2 regions of the Pseudarthrobacter phenanthrenivorans Sphe3 genome follow, and region 1 is predicted to be linked to the other one. Evidence: riboswitches for the same ligand, from Rfam matches in the RefSeq annotation. Region 1 holds a riboswitch; the other holds the start of a gene.
What was found. A riboswitch is a leader RNA that binds a small molecule or an ion and turns the genes downstream of it on or off. The one in region 1 is predicted to bind glycine.
Positions count from the first base shown of each region.

Region 2: linked by a shared signal. The riboswitch ahead of gcvP (aminomethyl-transferring glycine dehydrogenase) and the one ahead of gcvP (aminomethyl-transferring glycine dehydrogenase) in region 1 are both predicted to bind glycine.

Region 1 covers NC_015145.1:3,626,895-3,636,132, forward strand. Annotated here, with positions in the region: gene lipA (lipoyl synthase) at 1-193, opposite strand, end outside; gene ASPHE3_RS16915 (L-serine ammonia-lyase) at 208-1,650, opposite strand; gene glyA (serine hydroxymethyltransferase) at 1,720-3,042, opposite strand; gene gcvH (glycine cleavage system protein GcvH) at 3,039-3,422, opposite strand; gene gcvT (glycine cleavage system aminomethyltransferase GcvT) at 3,527-4,648, opposite strand; gene gcvP (aminomethyl-transferring glycine dehydrogenase) at 4,659-7,511, opposite strand; glycine riboswitch at 7,563-7,670, opposite strand; glycine riboswitch at 7,672-7,769, opposite strand; gene ASPHE3_RS16940 (VOC family protein) at 7,911-8,270, shown strand; gene ASPHE3_RS21605 (S8 family peptidase) at 8,248-9,238, opposite strand, start outside.
Region 2 covers NC_015145.1:833,206-842,443, reverse strand. Annotated here, with positions in the region: gene ASPHE3_RS03970 (L-serine ammonia-lyase) at 1-285, opposite strand, end outside; gene ASPHE3_RS03965 (transposase) at 346-636, shown strand; gene ASPHE3_RS03960 (IS3 family transposase) at 642-1,526, shown strand; gene gcvT (glycine cleavage system aminomethyltransferase GcvT) at 1,908-3,056, opposite strand; gene gcvP (aminomethyl-transferring glycine dehydrogenase) at 3,066-5,951, opposite strand; glycine riboswitch at 6,128-6,226, opposite strand; gene ASPHE3_RS03945 (TetR/AcrR family transcriptional regulator) at 6,317-6,856, opposite strand; gene ASPHE3_RS03940 (MFS transporter) at 6,992-8,506, shown strand; gene ASPHE3_RS03935 (Dps family protein) at 8,606-9,085, opposite strand.

The sequences.
Region 1 (9,238 bases):
CGAAAATGTTGGGACAACCGGCCTCCTCGCACACCGTGTGCAGGCCCTCCTTCTTGACCAGGTTCTTCAAGCCCACGAACTCCGGACCCATCTGGACCTTGGCCTTGATCCACTCCGGCTTCCGCTCCACAGGAACAGCAGCATTACGCTGCTCAACGCGCAACAGCTTCCGGCCTTCAGGTGCCAATGTCATGTGGTTTTCTTCTTTCAGCATTCGACGACGTTGACGGCGAGGCCGCCCATGGCCGTTTCCTTGTATTTGGAGCTCATGTCCTTGCCGGTTTCACGCATTGTCACAATGACCTCGTCCAGGGAGACCCGGTGTGAGCCGTCGCCCCAGAGGGCCATCTTCGCCGCGTTGATCGCCTTCGCCGCGGCAATGGCGTTCCGCTCGATGCACGGCACCTGGACCAGCCCGCCGATCGGATCACACGTCAAACCCAGGTTGTGCTCCATCGCGATCTCCGCCGCGTTCTCCACCTGCGCCGGAGTCCCGCCCATCACCTCCGCCAGACCCGCGGCGGCCATCGACGACGCCGAGCCCACCTCGCCCTGGCAGCCCACCTCCGCCCCGGAAATGGACGCCTGCTCCTTGTACAGCACCCCGACGGCACCGGCGGCGAGCAGGAACTTCACCACCACATCGTCCCGGTCCTGCTGGGTGGCGTTCTCCATCCCAGGTGCGAAATGCAGCGCGTAGTACAGCACCGCCGGGATGATCCCGGCCGCACCGTTCGTCGGCGCCGTGACCACCCGGCCGCCCGAGGCGTTCTCCTCATTCACCGCCAGGGCAATCAAGTTAACCCACTCCTGCCAATACTTCGGGTCATGGAACTCCCCCGAGCCGGCACCGGCGTCGCTTCCGGCGCCGCCGGGGCGTGCGCTTTCCTTCCGCAACCGGTCATACCAGTCAGGGGCACGGCGGCGGACCTTCAACCCGCCCGGCAGCACCCCCTCACGCTTCAAGGACGTGGCCACGCAGCCCTCCATGACGGAGTAAATATGCAGCAGGCCCGCCCGGATCTCCTCAGGGCTCCGGCTGTCCTCCTCGTTGACCCGCATCACGTCGCTGATCCCCAAACCCGTCACCCGGCAGTGCTCCAGCAGTTCCGCGGCAGTCCGGAACGGCAACGGGAGCTCCTTCTTGGACTCCTCCAGCTCCTGCAGCGCCGCGTCCTCTTCACCCTCCCGGACAATGAACCCGCCACCCACCGAGAAAAACGTCGCCGTGTGCAGAACGTCGCCGCCAGCGTCGGACACCGTAAACGTCATCCCGTTCGTATGCCGCGGCAGGACCGTCAACGGCCGCAACACCATATCCTTCACCCCATACGGCAACGCCATCGCACCGCCCAACTGCAGCATCCCGGTCTCCGCGATCGAGGCCAACCGCTCCTCCACCTCCTCCGGCAGGATCAGCTCCGGATGGAACCCCTCCAGCCCCAGCAGGACCGCCGTCATCGTCCCATGCCCATGACCCGTCGCCGCCAACGAACCATAAAGATCCACCCGCAACGACGCCACCCCAGCCAGCACGCCGGAAGCCTTCAACTCCTCCGCAAAAACAGCAGCAGCCCGCATCGGCCCCACAGTATGAGAAGAAGAAGGCCCAATCCCGATCGAAAACAGATCAAAAACGCCGACTGCCATGGTGTGTTCCTAACTGGACGGAGAAGGTGAGATAGCGCGGCCCCACCGGGCCAAAGGGTGGCCAGACGATCAGGACAGAGGTGCGACGCCCGGGTACAGCGGGTGTGCTTTGGCAAGTCCCTCGACGCGGTGACGCAGCCCGGAAAGGTCCGCATCGGCGTCGGCCGTCAATGCCTCGGCGATGATGTCCGCAACCTCGCGGAAGGCAGCCTCACCAAACCCGCGCGTGGCGAGCGCCGGCGTGCCAATCCGCAAACCCGAGGTGACCATCGGCGGGCGCGGGTCGAAGGGGACGGCGTTGCGGTTGACGGTGATGTCGATGGCCGCGAGCCGGTCCTCGGCCTGCTGCCCGTCGAGCTCGCAGTTGCGCAGATCGACGAGGACCAGGTGCACGTCGGTGCCGCCGGAGACAACGCTGATGCCCTTGGCGGTGACGTCCGGCTGGACCAGGCGCTCGGCCAGGATCCGGGCGCCGGCCAGGACGCGCTCCTGCCGCTCGCGGAACTCCTCGGACGCGGCGATCTTGAACGCCACGGCCTTGCCCGCGATGACGTGCTCCAGCGGGCCGCCCTGCTGGCCGGGGAACACAGCCGAGTTGATCTTCTTGGCGATGTCGGCGTCGTTGGTCAGGATGATGCCGCCGCGCGGACCGGCGAGGGTCTTGTGCGTGGTGGACGTGGTGACATGCGCGTGCGGGACCGGCGACGGGTGCAGCCCCGCGGCCACCAGGCCGGCGAAGTGCGCCATGTCCACCATCAGGTAGGCGCCCACGGAGTCGGCGATGCGGCGGAACTCGGCGAAGTCCAGCTGCCGGGCGTAGGCGGACCAGCCGGCCACGATCAGCGCCGGCTTCGTCTCCTGGGCCAGGCGCTCCACCTCGGCCATGTCCACCGTGTGCGTGTCCTCGCGGACGCCGTAAGGGACCACGTTGTAGAGCTTGCCGGAGAAGTTGATCTTCATGCCGTGCGTGAGGTGGCCGCCGTGGGCCAGGTTCAGGCCCATGATGGTGTCGCCCGGCTTGATCAGCGCATGCATCACCGAGGCGTTCGCCTGAGCGCCGGAGTGCGGCTGGACGTTGGCGAACCCGGCGCCGAAGAGGGCCTTGATCCTGTCGATGGCGAGCTGTTCGATGACGTCCACGTGCTCGCAGCCACCGTAGTAGCGCTTGCCCGGGTAGCCTTCGGCGTACTTGTTGGTCAGCACCGAGCCCTGCGCCTGCATCACGGCGACGGCGGTGTGGTTCTCGGAGGCGATCATCTCCAGGCCGTCACGCTGGCGGGTGAGTTCGTCGTCGATCTTCGCGGCGATCTCCGGGTCCAGCGCGGCGAGGTTGGCGTCCAGCGACGGCGACACCACCTGTTCGAAGGCGGTCACGTCTGCCGGGGCGGTCACAGTTCGCCGCCGTTGGCTGAGGCGTACTCTTCAGCGGACATCAGCGGGCCTTCTTCGGTCACGGCCACTTTGAAGAGCCAGCCCGCGCCGTAGGGATCGTTGTTGATCAGGGCGGGATCGGAGACCACTTCGTCATTGATTTCCACTACTTCGCCGGTGACGGGAGCGTAGAGGTCGGAGACGGACTTGGTGGACTCCACCTCGCCGCAGGTCTCCCCCGCGGTCACCGTGGAACCGACCTCGGGCAGGTCCACGTAGACGATGTCGCCCAGGGCTTCGGCAGCGACGGCGGAGATGCCGATGTTGGCGGGGCCGGATCCGTCAGCAGCAACCCATTCGTGCTCGGCGGAGTACTTGAGTTCAGCAACAACTTTTGCCATGTGTAATTCCTTAGGTTCGTGTGTGAAAAGTGAGAGAGCGTCAGCCCAAAAGGCGCATCAAGTGAGAGAGCGTCTGGAGAAAACGCGCATCAAGTGAGAGAGCGTTACTTCTGGCGCTTGTAGAACGGGAGGGCCACTACTTCGAAGGGTTCGGCCTTGCCGCGGAGGTCGATGTCCAAGGCGGTGCCGGGTTCGGAGTGTTCGACGTCGACATAGGCCAGTGCGATCGGGTAACCGAGGGTGGGGCTTGGCTGGCCGGAGGTCACCTCACCCACGACGTTGCCGTCCTTGAGCACCGGGTAGTGGCTGCGGCCGGCGCGGCGGCCCAGTCCCTTGAGGCCCACGAGCTTGCGGCCGGAGGTGGAACCGGCACCAAGCTCCTTGAGCTCCGCCAGTGCCGCCTTGCCCATGAAGTCCGACTCCTTCTTGAGCGAGACAACCGGGCCGAGGCCAGCGGCAAAGGGGTTGCCTTCACGGGAGAGTTCGTTTCCGTAGAGCGGCATGCCGGCTTCGAGGCGGAGCGAGTCGCGGCAGGCAAGGCCGGCGGGGATGAGCCCGTGACCGGAACCGGCTTCGAGGAGTGCCTCCCACAGTCCGGCGGCGTCCTCGTTGGGGATGTAGATCTCAAAGCCGTCCTCGCCGGTGTAGCCGGTGCGGGCCAGCAGCAGTTCCTGGCCGTTGATCTCCACCTCAACCGCGGCGTAGTACTTCAGCTCGGTCACCAGTGGATGCTGTTCGGCCGGAACCAGGGTCAGCAGGACGGCCTCGGCGTTAGGGCCCTGCACGGCGATGAGGGAGGTCTCGGCGGAGGCATCCTGGACCCGGACATCGAAGTTGGCGGCACGCTCAGCCAACGCCGCTGCAACAACGGCGGCATTGCCGGCGTTGGGGACCACCAGGTACTTGTCTTCGCTACGGCGGTAGGAGATCAGGTCGTCGATGATGCCGCCGTCTTCCTGGCAGATCAGCGAGTACTTGGCCTTGCCCACGGCCACGGCGGACAGCTTGCCCGCCAGGGCGTAGTCCAGGAAGGCGCCGGCGTCGGGGCCGGTGACCCAGACTTCGCCCATGTGGGAGAGGTCGAACAGGCCGGCGGCGTTGCGGACGGCGTGGTGCTCGGCAAGCTCGGAGCTGTACTTCAGGGGCATCTGCCAGCCGCCGAAGTCGGTGAAGGAGGCGCCGGCAATCTTGTGCTGCTCGTAGAGCGCGGTGTAGTTCTCGGTCATCGGAAAGTCCTTAGTTCTCAAATTCGGAAAGCGGAGGGCAGGAGCACACCAGGTTGCGGTCCCCTGCGGCGCCATCGATACGGCCTACCGGCGGGAAGTACTTATCCTGGCGGAGCGAGGCCACGGGGAAGGCGGCCTGCTCGCGCGGGTAGGTCCGGTCCCAATCAGAAGAGACGACGGCGGCCGCTGTGTGGGGTGCGTTGCGCAGCGGGGACTTCTCCACAGTGAAATCGCCCGCAGCCACCTGGTCGATTTCCTTGCGGATGGTGATCATCGCTTCGATGAAGCGGTCGATCTCCGCAAGGTCCTCGGATTCGGTGGGCTCCACCATCAGGGTGCCGGCCACCGGGAAGGACAGGGTGGGGGCGTGGAAGCCGAAGTCGATAAGGCGCTTGGCCACGTCCTCGGCGGTAACACCGGTGCGGGCGGTGAGCTCGCGCAGGTCCAGGATGCACTCGTGTGCCACCAGGCCGGTCTCGCCGGTGTACAGCACGGGGAAGTGCTCGTCCAGCCGTGCAGCCACGTAATTGGCCGCCAGCAGCGCGGACTTGGTGGCCTCGGTCAGGCCCTGGCCGCCCATCAGCTTCACGTAGGCCCAGGAAATCGGCAGCACACCGGCGGAGCCGAAGCGGGACGCGGAGATCGCAACGCCGTGGCCGGCTTCGTGGGCAGCCTTGTTGGCATCGCCCGGCATGAACGGTGCCAGGTGCGCCTTGGCAGCGACGGGCCCGACGCCGGGTCCCCCACCGCCGTGCGGGATGCAGAAGGTCTTGTGCAGGTTCAGGTGCGAGACGTCGCCGCCGAACTTGCCCGGCTGTGCCAGCCCGACCAACGCGTTGAGGTTGGCGCCGTCAACGTAGACCTGGCCGCCTGCGGCGTGGATGGCGTCGCACACTTCGCGGACGTCCGAGTCGTAGACGCCGTGGGTGGACGGGTAGGTGATCATGATGGCCGAGAGGACGTCCTTGTGGGCCTCGATCTTGGCCTCCAGGTCCGCGTGGTCGATCGTGCCGTCGGCAGCGGTGGCAACCACCACAACCTTCATCCCCGCGAGGACGGCGGAGGCGGCGTTGGTGCCGTGGGCCGAGGCCGGGATGAGGCAGACGTTGCGCTGTGCCTCGCCGCGGGAGTGGTGGTAGCCGCGGATGGCCAGCAGGCCCGCGAGTTCGCCCTGTGAGCCGGCGTTGGGCTGGATGGACACCTGGTCGTATCCGGTGATTTCGGCGAGGTCTGCTTCGAGCCCGGCAATGAGTTCACGCCAGCCGGTGGTCTGGGAATCCGGGGCGAACGGGTGGATGGAGGCGAACTCGGGCCAGGAGATGGCCTCCATCTCGGCGGTCGCATTCAGCTTCATGGTGCACGAGCCCAGCGGGATCATGGTGCGGTCCAGTGCCAGGTCCCGGTCGGAGAGGCGGCGGATGTAGCGGAGCAGCTGGGTCTCGGAGCGGTGCGTGTTGAACACCGGGTGCTGCAGGTAGGAGGAGGTGCGCAGCACGGACTCGGGCAGCTCAAAGCCCTCGCCGGACGCAACCGGACCGGCGCCGAAGGCGACCGCCACCGCGGAGAGGACCTCCGGCGTCGTGGTTTCATCGACGGACACGCCAACTGTGTCCGCGTCGACGAGGCGCAGGTTGATGCCGCGGGCTTCGGCGGCGGTGATCACCTTTGCAGCCTTGCCAGGCACGCGCACGGTGAGCGTGTCGAAGAAGCTGTCGGAGACCAGTTCGCGGCCGGCCACCTTCAGCGTGCTGGCGAGGGCTCGGGCGTTGTTGTGGACGGTTTCGGCGATCGCCTTGAGGCCGTCCGGGCCGTGGTAGACGGCGTAGAAGGAGGAGACGATGGCCAGCAGGGCCTGCGCGGTGCAGATGTTGGACGTGGCCTTCTCGCGGCGGATGTGCTGCTCGCGGGTCTGGAGGGCCAGGCGGTAGGCGGGGACACCGGCGTCGTCCTTGGACACGCCGACGATGCGGCCGGGGAGGGTGCGCTCCATGCCCTGGCGGACGGCCATGTAGGCAGCGTGCGGGCCGCCGAAGAACAGCGGGACGCCGAAGCGCTGGGTGGAGCCGACGGCGATGTCCGCGCCCTGCTCGCCCGGCGGGGTGATGAGGGTGAGGGCCAGGAGGTCGGCGGCGACGGTGACCAGGGCACCGCGGTCCTTGGCCTCGGCGATGACGGCGGACTGGTCCCAGACGCGGCCGGAAACGCCGGGCTGCTGCAGGACGAGGCCGTTGATGTCGCCGTCGGGCAGGCCGGCCGTGAGGTCGGCAATTTCCACCTCGAAGCCGAGGGCCTCGGCGCGGCCCAGCACGATGGCGATGGTCTGCGGGAGCAGGTCGGCGTCCAGGACGGTCTTGCCGTCCTTCGCGGTTTTGGACTTGTTGGCACGACGCATCAGGAGCACGGCTTCGGCGACGGCGGTGGCTTCGTCCAGCAGGGACGCGTTGGCCACGGGAAGCGCGGTGAGGTCCTGGACCATGGTCTGGAAGTTGAGCAGCGCCTCAAGCCGGCCCTGGGAAATTTCCGGCTGGTAGGGCGTGTACGCGGTGTACCAGGCGGGGGCTTCGAAGATGTTCCGGCGGATCACCGGCGGGGTAACGGTGTCGTAGTAGCCCTGCCCGATCATCTGCACGGCCATCTTGTTCTTGCCGGCGAGCTTGCGGAGCTCGGCGAGGACCTGGACTTCGCTGAGGGCGCTCTCGAGGGTGAGGGGCTTGTCCTGGCGGATTGAGTCCGGTACGGCGCTGTCCACGAGGCCGTCAAGGGTGTCGTAGCCGACGGCCTTGAGCATGGTGTCGATGTCGGACTGGCGGCGCGCGCCGATATGGCGGTCTGCGAAGGTGGTTGGGGACGAGTGAACCGTCATGAGAGGAACTCCATAATTCAGGTGGCGTAGGGTGCCACTTTGATTCGGGTTCCTCCCCGCTCTGTATGGGACCTGAGAGTTTTGTAGTGCCCTGCTGTTCAGCGGGACGCCACTTGCACCGTCGGTGAGCCCGGTTGCCCGGACTGCTTTCCAGAGTTGCCTTGCCGCGGCGGTACGTGGGCCTGAGAGATTCCTGGGGAGGATTTGCTCCTACGGCGCCTGCAGAACGTACCGGCAGGACTCTCCCGCCGCAGATCATAAGCGTGTGCCACTGGTCGGTGACACGGCTCACACCTTACCGGATCGCGGGGCTGGATGCAAAATTGTGTCCCCACAGGCACGGCGGCGGCATCCTTCCCGTGCAAGACAGGCCCAGCCCACCGGGTTTAGGCTGGGCGGATGTTGACCATCGGCAGCACAGTCCTCGGCGTCAACGACGTCGCCCGCGCAACCGCTTTTTGGCACGCCGCCCTCGGTTACGTCCCGCAGGAGCCCGGCGACGAAACCTGGGTGATCCTTGTGCCGGCTTCCGGCCCTGGAGCGCAGTTGGCCCTCATGCTGAGCGAGACGCCGATCCAGGAGCACCCCCGGGTCCACCTGGACCTGTACGCGGACGATCAGGACGCCGAGGTGGAACGGCTGGTTTCGCTCGGCGCCCAGCGCGTCGACTGGGAGCTGTACCCGGAAGACCCTGACTTTGTGGTCCTCGCCGACCCCGACGGCAACCGGTTTTGCGTCATCGACAAGAGTCCGCGGTAGCACCGCGGGGTTGCATCGCCAGCCGCCGCGACGGACTCAATCTCCTGACTGCATGTGCAAAAGCCAAGCCACAGAGCAGTAATCCGGCCGCGGTTGTCCAAGCAGCGTTGTTCGCCTCAGTGCCGGCCTTGCCCTCCGATGCGGCTTCTGCTGTAACGCCGACAGGGGCTGTCGCGGAAGCACTCAAGGGTGATGGAGCAGAGGCCGCCAGCGCTGCTGGCAGCGGTGTTTCTGAAGGTGCAGTTTCGGCGTCCACAGTGACATCGGCCGCGACAGCCACCGGTGGAATCGCTTCCGGCTCAACCACAGGCACTTCCCCGTCCGCTGTGCGGGCGTCCGGTGAGTATTGGGCAGAACTGGATTCGGGCTGAAGCGAGCGGGCATCAGCCCGCACGGGAACCGACGCATCATCCGCACCGGGAGTGACAGCGGAAGCAGAAACAGGAGCTTCAACGGCGGTTACGGCGGTGGCAGGTGATTCATTGGCAGCTACCGTGGCTTCAACGGTTGACGGAACAGAAGTTGCCGTTCCCTGCAACCCACAATGCGTGCCCACTCCGGCCCATGCATCACCAAGTTGCAGGTTCGAGCAGGAGGGAAGAGGAGGAGTGGGAGGGGGTACAAACAGCAACCTGTTAGGAGTCGCACCCTTATTGGCGCTGACCGCACCGATCGTGGCGTTATTGATCATGGTCTGATGAAGTTCTGCCGGAGACAGCGAACGATTACGGGAAAGCAGGATTGCAGCTGCACCGGAAACGTGCGGAGCAGCCATTGAGGTGCCATCCAAGGTGTTGTCACCGGTAGGAGAGCTATTCCACGCTGACCTGACGGACACCCCGGGTGCCTGGATATCAACGCAGGAACCGTAGTTGGACCATGACGCTTGGGCATCATTGACGTTTGTTGCTGCGACGGTAATGGCAGATGGAACTTTGGCGGGGGAGGTAAGGCAGGCATCCTGGCCG
Region 2 (9,238 bases), 1.5 Mb from region 1:
CCCGGTCTCCGCGATCGAGGCCAGCCGCTCCTCCACCTCCTCCGGCAGGATCAGCTCCGGATGGAACCCCTCCAGCCCCAGCAGGACCGCCGTCATCGTCCCATGCCCATGACCCGTCGCCGCCAACGACCCATAAAGATCCACCCGCAACGACGCCACCCCAGCCAGGGCGCCGGAAGCCTTCAACTCCTCCGCAAAAACAGCAGCAGCCCGCATCGGCCCCACAGTATGAGACGAAGAAGGCCCAATCCCGATCGAAAACAGATCAAAGACTCCAACAGCCATGTGCTTGGTTCCTATGAGGTGTACTACTGATGTGAGACACAGTTTGAAAGGATTGTGCTCATGTCTGCTCGACTTACCTATTCCGATGAGTTCAAGGCTGATGCCGTTGAGCTCGTGGTTTCATCTGGGCGTTCACCCGCCTCTGTCGCTCCGGAGCTCGGCATTTCCGTTACCGCGTTGAAACGCTGGGTGCGACTGTCCCGTGAAGGGCAAACGGAGGGCGGCGGCAAACCGGATGATCCGGTGGATCCTGCGAAATACAAGGCTTTGGAGGCACGGCTGCGCGAGCTGGAGAGGGAGAACGATTTCCTGAAAAAAGTTTCGGCGTTCTTCGCCAAAGAACAACGGTAGAGGACTTGTACCGAGTTGTTCAGGAGAAGAACGCCGACTTCCCGGTGGCCTGGATGTGCCGTCAGCTTGATCTCCCACGGGCCACGTATTACCGGTGGCTGGACGCCGCAGAAACCCCGACCGCGCTCCGTCGCCGGGAGCTGACCGATCAGGTGAAGACCGTCTTCGATTCCTCCGACGGGATCTTCGGCCACCGCATGGTCCACACCAAATTGGCCGCCGCCGGCATCGAGGTTTCAGTGGGTACCGTGGCCGGGATTATGGCCGAGAACGGGTGGGTCGCCAAGCGGATGCGCGCCTTCAAGCGCACCACCATCCCCTCAGATCCGGACAAGGTCTTCGCGGACCTCATCGGCCGGGACTTCACAGCAGAAGCACCCGGAACGCGCCTGGTCGGAGACATCACCTACCTGCGCACTGACGAGGGATGGCTCTACCTGGCCACCGTCATCGACCTGTGCACCCGCATGGTCGTCGGCTGGGCTATGGCTGAACACATGCGCGCTTCGCTGGTCACCGGGGCCCTGACGATGGCCAGAGACCGCGGCCATTTGAGTCCCAACGCGATTTTCCACAGTGATCATGGAACGCAGTACACGTCACGCGAAATGGGCGCCTGGTGCGCCGGGAATAACATCCGCCAATCCATGGGCGCCACCGGGGTGTGCTGGGATAATGCCGTGGCGGAATCGCTGTTCTCATCGCTGAAAAACGAGTTTTACCATCACCACAGCTTCACCACCCGCCAGGACGCCAGACTGGCCACTATGCGCTACATCGAAGTGTTCTACAACCGCTGGCGGCCTCACACCAACAACGAAGGCCTGCCGCCGGCGACGGCTATGGCCAACTTCACAACCAGAAACCAACAGCTTCCCGCTGCTGCCTGACCGAAAAGAAACTACGCGACTGTCTCACATCCTTGACACACCTCACTAACTAGAAAGTTCGTGGCGGGGTTGGGTGCGCCTGGCCGAATTCCTCCGCGTGCCCGGGCCCACGCCGTTCGGGTTCCCTGGCCGAGCTTGCGAGGCGAGGGGAACGGCGGGGAGCACGCTTCCGGAATCCGCTCACCCACCGACGTCATCTCACCTTTGATGCAAGCGGCGGACTGTTGAACCGGAAACCGTTAGTAGCGCGGCCCCTGTGGGACCGGTATCCGGAAGCGTGCGTCTAAGGGAGCGTCACGTCCGCTCAGCGGGCGTCTTCGCGACCGAGCACGCGGAGGATGCCAGTCCCACCGGGCCCAAAGGTGACCACGGGGAGGCACCTTACCTGGAGCGTATATAGAACGGCAGGTCGACGACCTCGAACGGCTCTGCCTTGCCTCGCAAGTCGATATCCAGGGTGGTGCCAATTGCGGTGAACGCGACGTCGACGTAAGCCATCGCGATCGGGTATCCGAGGGTGGGCGAGGGCTGGCCGGAGGTCACTTCGCCCACGACGTTGCCGTCCTTGAGGACAGGGTAGTGGCTGCGGCCCGCGCGGCGGCCCAGTCCTTTGAGCCCTACGAGGCGGCGTCCGGAGGTGGTGCCTGCCCCGGCTTCCTTCTTAGCCGCCAAAGCTGCCTTCCCCACGAAGTCGCCTTCCTTGGAGAGTGCGACGACGGGTCCCAGGCCTGCGGAGAACGGGTCTCCGTGCAGGGAGAGTTCGTTTCCGTACAGGGGCATGCCGGCCTCGAGACGGAGGGAATCGCGGGAAGCCAGGCCCGCCGGTGTCAGCTCCCCCTCTTCGGCAATGGCAAGAAGGGCCTGCCAAAGCGCCGCCGCATCGCTATTGCCCACGAAGATCTCAAACCCGTCCTCGCCGGTGTAGCCCGTGCGCGCCAGCAGCAGGTCCTGCCCTGCGCCGCCCACGAGCAACGGAACCTCCACGGCGGCGTAGTACTTCAACTCCGTTACCAGCGGGTGCTGGGCGGCCGGTACCAGGCGGAGCAGCAGTTCCTGCGCCCTGGGACCCTGGACGGCGATCAGCGAGGTCGCCGCCGAGGCGTCAACCACCTGCACGTCGAAGCCCGCGGCCCGCTCAGCCAAGGCGGCGGCAACCACCGCCGCGTTGCCCGCGTTGGGAACCACCAGGAAAACGTCATTGCCGTCTTCAGCAGCGGGCCGGCGATAGGTGATGAGGTCGTCGATGATCCCGCCGTCCTCATTGCAGATCAGTGAGTACTTCGCTTTGCCCACCGCCATCGCGGAGATCTTTCCCACCAGCGCATAGTCCAGGAAGGCGGCGGCGTCCGGCCCGGTGACCCAGACTTCGCCCATATGGGAGAGGTCGAACAGGCCGGCGGCGTTACGGACGGCGTGGTGCTCGGCCAGCTCAGACTTGTACTTCAGGGGCATCTGCCAGCCGCCAAAGTCGGTGAAGGACGCTCCCAGTTTCTTGTGCTCGTCGTAGAGGGCGGTGTACTTCTCAGTCATGGGAAGTCCTTAGTTTTCGAACTCGGAAAGCGGCGGGCAGGAGCAGATCAGGTTGCGGTCCCCTGCGGCACCGTCGATGCGGCCCACCGGCGGGAAGTACTTGTCCTGCTTGAGGGACTTCACCGGGAACACAGCCTGTTCACGCGGGTAAGCGCGGTCCCAGTCGCTGCTGATGGCGGCCGCCGCGGTGTGCGGGGCATTGCGCAGCGGGCTGTCCGTCACGGTGAAATCACCCGCAGCAACCTGGTCGATTTCCGCACGGATGGAGATCATGGCCTCAATAAAGCGGTCCATCTCGCCCAGGTCCTCGGATTCGGTGGGCTCCACCATCAGGGTGCCCGCAACCGGGAACGCCAGGGTGGGGGCGTGGAAGCCGTAATCGATGAGGCGCTTGGCCACATCCTCTGCGGTGACACCGGTGCGGGCGGTGAGCTCGCGCAGGTCCAGGATGCACTCGTGCGCCACGAGCCCGCCCTCGCCGGTGTAGAGCACGGGGAAGAAGTCGTTCAAACGGGCGGCGATGTAGTTGGCTGCCAGCAGGGCCGACTTGGTGGCATCCGTCAGCCCCTGCCCGCCCATCAGCTTCACGTAGGCCCAGGAGATGGGCAGGACGCCGGCGGAACCGTACTTGGAGGCGGAGATGGGGACGTCGTTGCCTTCGGTCCACGTGGCCGCATTGCCCGGCATGAACGGTGCCAGGTGCGCCTTCGCAGCAACGGGCCCGACGCCGGGTCCGCCGCCGCCGTGCGGGATGCAGAACGTCTTATGCAGGTTCAGGTGCGAGACGTCGCCGCCGAACTGGCCGGGCTGTGCCAGGCCCACGAGGGCGTTCAGGTTTGCCCCGTCGATGTAGACCTGGCCGCCGGCGGCATGGACGGCGTCGCAGACCTCGCGGACGTCGGCGTCGTACACCCCGTGGGTGGAGGGGTAGGTGATCATGATGCAGGACAGCGCGTCCTTATTGGCCTCGATCTTGGCGTAAAGGTCTGCATGGTCGATGGTCCCGTCGGCAGCGGTGGCCACAACAACCACTTTCATGCCCGCCAGGACAGCGGAGGCGGCGTTGGTGCCGTGGGCCGAGGCCGGAATGAGGCAGACGTTCCGCTGCGCCTCACCGCGGGAGTGGTGGTAGCCACGGATTGCCAGCAGCCCGGCGAGCTCGCCCTGGGAGCCGGCGTTGGGCTGGATGGACACCTGGTCGTACCCGGTGATCTCGGTCAGCTGCGCTTCCAGGTCCGCGATCAGTTCACGCCAGCCCTCGGTCTGGGAGTCCGGCGCGAACGGGTGGATGGAGGCGAACTCCGGCCAGGAGATGGCTTCCATCTCGGCGGTGGCATTGAGCTTCATGGTGCAGGAACCGAGCGGAATCATGGTCCGGTCCAGCGCGAGGTCGCGGTCGCTGAGCTTGCGGATGTAGCGCAACAGCTGCGTTTCGGAGCGGTGCGTGTTGAACACAGGGTGCTGCAGGAAATCAGAGGAACGTTCGACGGCGGCGTCCAGGCCCAAGGCAGCGTCGCCATCTGCCGTGGACGAGACGCCAAAGGCGGCCAGGACGGCGTCGACGATTGCCGCCGTCGTGGTTTCATCCGTGGAGAAGCCCACCGTGTCAGCGTCGATGCTGCGCAGGTTGATGCCCTGCGCCTCCGCTGCGGCGATGATACCCGCAGCCTTTCCCGGGACGAACACGGTGACCGTGTCGAAGAAACTGGTGTGCCGCACCTCGAAGCCGGCGGCTTTGAGGGAGGCAGCCAGGGTCTTGGCGTGGACGTGGGCGGACCGGGCGATCGCCGCCAGGCCCTCCGGACCGTGGTACACCGCGTACATCGAGGCCACGATGGCCAGCAGCGCCTGGGCCGTGCAGATGTTGGACGTGGCCTTCTCCCGGCGGATGTGCTGCTCGCGGGTCTGGAGGGCCAGGCGGTAGGCCGGAACTCCCGCCGAATCCTTGGAGACGCCCACCAGGCGGCCGGGCATGGAGCGTTCCAGCCCCTTTTGCACGGCCATGTAGGCGGCGTGCGGGCCGCCGTAGAACAGCGGGACGCCGAAGCGCTGCGCCGAGCCGACGGCGATGTCCGCGCCCTGCTCGCCCGGCGGGGTGATGAGGGTGAGGGCCAGCAGGTCCGCGGCGACTGTCACCAGGGCGCCGCGCTCCTTGGCGGCAGCGATGACGGCGGACTGGTCCCAGACCCGGCCCGAGGCGCCGGGCTGCTGGAGGACGATGCCGTTGATGGCGCCGTCGGGCAGGCCGGCCGTCAGGTCCGCGACCTCAACCTCGAAGCCAAGCGCCTCGGCGCGGCCTTTTACGACGGCGATGGTCTGCGGCAGGCAGTCGGCGTCCAGGACAGTCTTGCCGTCGCGGGCGTCCTTGTTCTTGTTGGCCCGGCGCATCATCAGCACGGCTTCGGCAACGGCGGTGGCTTCGTCCAGCAGGGATGCGTTGGCGATGGGCAGGCCCACCAGGTCCTGGACCATGGTCTGGAAGTTCAGCAGTGCCTCGAGCCGGCCCTGCGAGATTTCGGGCTGGTACGGGGTGTACGCGGTGTACCAGGCCGGTCCCTCAAGGATGTTGCGGCGGATCACCGGCGGGGTCACGGTGTCGTAGTAGCCCTGGCCAATCATCTGGACGGCGGTCTTGTTCTTGGCGGCGAGCCTGCGGAGTTCTGCGAGCGCCTCCACCTCGCTCAGGGCGCCCGCCAGTTCCAGTACGGATTCCTGGCGGATGTCCTCGGGGACGGCGGTATCAACCAGCGCGTCCACGGTGTCGTAGCCAACGGCCTTGAGCATGGTCTCGACGTCGGCCTGGCGGCGGGTGCCGATGTGCCGGTCAACGAAGGTGGCGGCGGCGGTAGCAGTTGCCGGTGAGGCGGCCGGGGTAACAGTCACGAGGAGCTCCATAACTCAGGCGGCGCAGGGTACGCCACATCGATTCGGGTCCTCCCCGCTCTGTAGGTGAACCTGAGAGTTTCCGCGTTGCCGGCTTCCGCCGGCCCCGCTTGCACCGTCGGTGAGCGTTCCGGCCCGCGGCTCCGAGACCGGATGCGCGTGGGCCCTGTGCTGCTTTCCAGAGGTGCCTCGCCGCGGCGGTACGTGGGCCTGTGAGATTCCTGGGGAGGTATTGCTCCTACGGCGCCTGCTTGTACCTGAAGGCAGGACTCTCCCGCCGCAGATCAAAGGCTATTCAGTTGGTTCTTGTGCGGCGGCCGGTCAGGGCCCGCACGAAGCTAATTCTCCTATGCGGCAGGCAGCGGGGCAAATGGTCCTCAGCCCCGCAACCGCTCCACGGCCGCGAGGAGTTCTTCCACCTCACCCTGCCTGCCGGCGGCATTTCCAGCCGGTCCACTTTCCCACATGGCATTGAAATAGAGCCCGTCCCCCATGTACAGCACCGCCTTGGCCATCGCCGGTCCGACATCCTTGCCGATCAGGTCCAGCCACTGCTGCTGGATGGCTGCAAAACGTCGGCGGGCCTCCTCATGGGCCACCTCGGCCAGGCGGGTGGCAGCTACGAAGGAGCGGTCCAAGGGGGTATCTGCCCACAGCGACGAGCGGATGAAGTAGGCGGCAGCCCCTTCGGGGGCGGACGCCATCGCGGCAAGGTCCTCCCCCGCCAGGCGGTCAAGGCGTTCGAGGGTGGCGGCAATGAGGGCTTCCTTGTTGGGGAAGTGGTACAGGAGGCCCCCTTTGGAAACCCCGGCGCGCTTTGCCACCGCCTCCAGCGTCGCCGCGCGCTCCCCCACGTCGATCAGGAGTTCTTCAAAGGCATCGAGGACGGCATCCCGCGCGACAGGTTTTCTGGCCATAGGTCCCATCATCCAATGGTGGAAGACAATTTCTTAACTGTACCGTCCAGACGGTACAGTTATTGCATGACTGGCGATTCCCAACAAAACCCCACGCCCTTCGCCGGCAGTGCCGTTGACGTCCGCGAGGGGGCGATGGAGAAAAGCGCCTGGCGGGACTGGCTGGCGCTGGCGCTGCTCATGTTTCCCGTGCTGCTGGTGGCCGTGGACAACACCGCCCTGACTTTTGCGCTGCCGGCCATCGCCCACGCACTGGATGCTTCCGGTGTTGAGCTGCTCTGGATCGTGGATGCCTACCCCCTGGTACTGGCCGGGCTCCTTGTAGCAATGGGAACCCTGGGCGACAGGATCGGACGGCGGCGGCTGCTGATCATCGGCAGCGTCGGTTTCGCGGCGGTATCAGCCGCCACAGCCTTTGCCCCCACCGCCTTGTGGCTCATTGCCGGCCGCGCTGCCCTGGGCTTCTTCGGCGCCATGCTGATGCCCTCAACCCTGTCCCTGATCCGCAACATCTTCCCGGACCCCAACCGCCGGCGGCTGGCTGTCGCCATCTGGGCCGCCGGATTCTCGGGCGGCGCCGCCCTGGGTCCAATCTTCGGCGGATGGCTTGTGGAGCAGTTCTGGTGGGGAGCGGTACTCCTGGTGGCCGTACCCATCATGCTGCCGCTCCTGGCGCTCGGCCCGGCCTTTATCCCCGAATCAAAGGACCCTGAACCGGGCAGGGTGGATGCGCCAAGCATCCTGCTCTCCCTGCTCACCATGGTCCCGGTGGTGTTCGGGATCAAGGAGTTCGCCACGGAGGGCCCGGGTCCGCTGGCCCTGGGATGCCTGGCTTTCGGCCTGGCCATGGGCAGCACCTTTGTCCGCCGACAAAAAGGGCTGCGAAGTCCGCTGCTGGACATGTCCCTGTTCCGGAACAGGGTGTTCAGCATGGCCATTGCCGCCAACGTCCTGGCGTTGTTTTCCTTCAACGGGTTCATCCTCTTCCTGGCCCAGCACCTCCAGCTCATCGAGGGGATGTCCCCCTCGGCTGCGGGAATGGCGATGATCCCTGCCCTGGTGGCCACAGTGGTGGCGGGCCTGGCTGTGGTGCCGGTGGTCAAGAAAGTCCGCCCCGGCTTTGTAGTGGCATCCGGACTGGCCCTCAGTGCCGCCGGCTACAGCCTGGTGGCTTTTGGCAGCAGCACTGGCGGCTCTCCGCTCCTGCTGACCGCACTCCTGGTCCTGGCACTGGGCGTGGGAACGGCCGAGACCACCTCCAACGACCTCATCCTGGGCAGCGCACCGCCGGAGAAGTCGGGGGCGGCAGCGGCCATTTCCGAGACGGGCTATGAAGTGGGCGCCCTGCTGGGAGCCGCCGTACTGGGCTCCATCCTGACCGCCTCCTACCAGCAGAACCTGCGGCTGCCGGAGGACCTCGCCGAAACCGCCTCGAACCAGGGCATCCTGCACGCCGGGGAGACGCTCGCCGGGGCCATTGAACTGGCCGCCGGACTGCCCGGCCCCCTGGCGGAGGCGGTCCGGGAGGCAGCTGGAACGGCCTTCGATTCGGGCGTCCACATCACGGCGGCGATTGGGCTGGTCCTGATGGCGGCGGCGGCAGGACTGGCCGCCGTCGTCCTCCGGAAAGTGCCCAAGGCAGCCAGCTGAGAATGCCCGCCCAATGGTCGCCGCGGACAGCAAAAGGCGCCCGCCGCGGAGCCTTACTCCGGGGCGGGCGCCTGGCAGGCTGCTTCCCTTGCGGGCCTGCTACTTCGAGTCAGGCGCAGTGACGCTGGCCGTGGGTTTCATGGTCTCGGCGTTGACCATCCAGGCGAACTGCTCCAGCTTGGCGATGAACTCGTGCAGCAGGTCAGCGGTGGTGGGATCCTCTTCGTCCACTTCATCATGGACTTTGCGCATGGTTCCAACAGCAGCTTCAAGGGCTGCAACGATCCGCTCGATCGCATCCTTGGTGCTGATCAGGCCTTCGGGGAACTGCGCCAGACTTGTGGACTCCGCCACCGTGGAGCTGCGGCCGTCCGGCAGCGCGTGCAGGGCGCGCATCCGCTCGGCCGTGTCATCGGCGAACTGGCGGGCCGCGTCAACGATCTCATCCAGCTGCAGGTGGAGGTCGCGGAAGTTGGTTCCAACGATGTTCCAGTGCGCCTGCTTGCCCTGGACATGCAGTTCAATCAGGTCGGCGAGCACGGCCTGCAGGTTGTTGGTCAGTGTCGGTGAAGCTTTCATGCATCCTCCTCAATTGGTCCGGTAGTGCCGACGGTACCAGCCCCGCATCGCCGGGCGGCAGGGCCCGGACGGATTTCTCAGTGAGCTTACTAATTTCCCGGGGACCGACATAAACGAACGCGATTCATATTTGCCCTTGCGCCGCAGGTCACA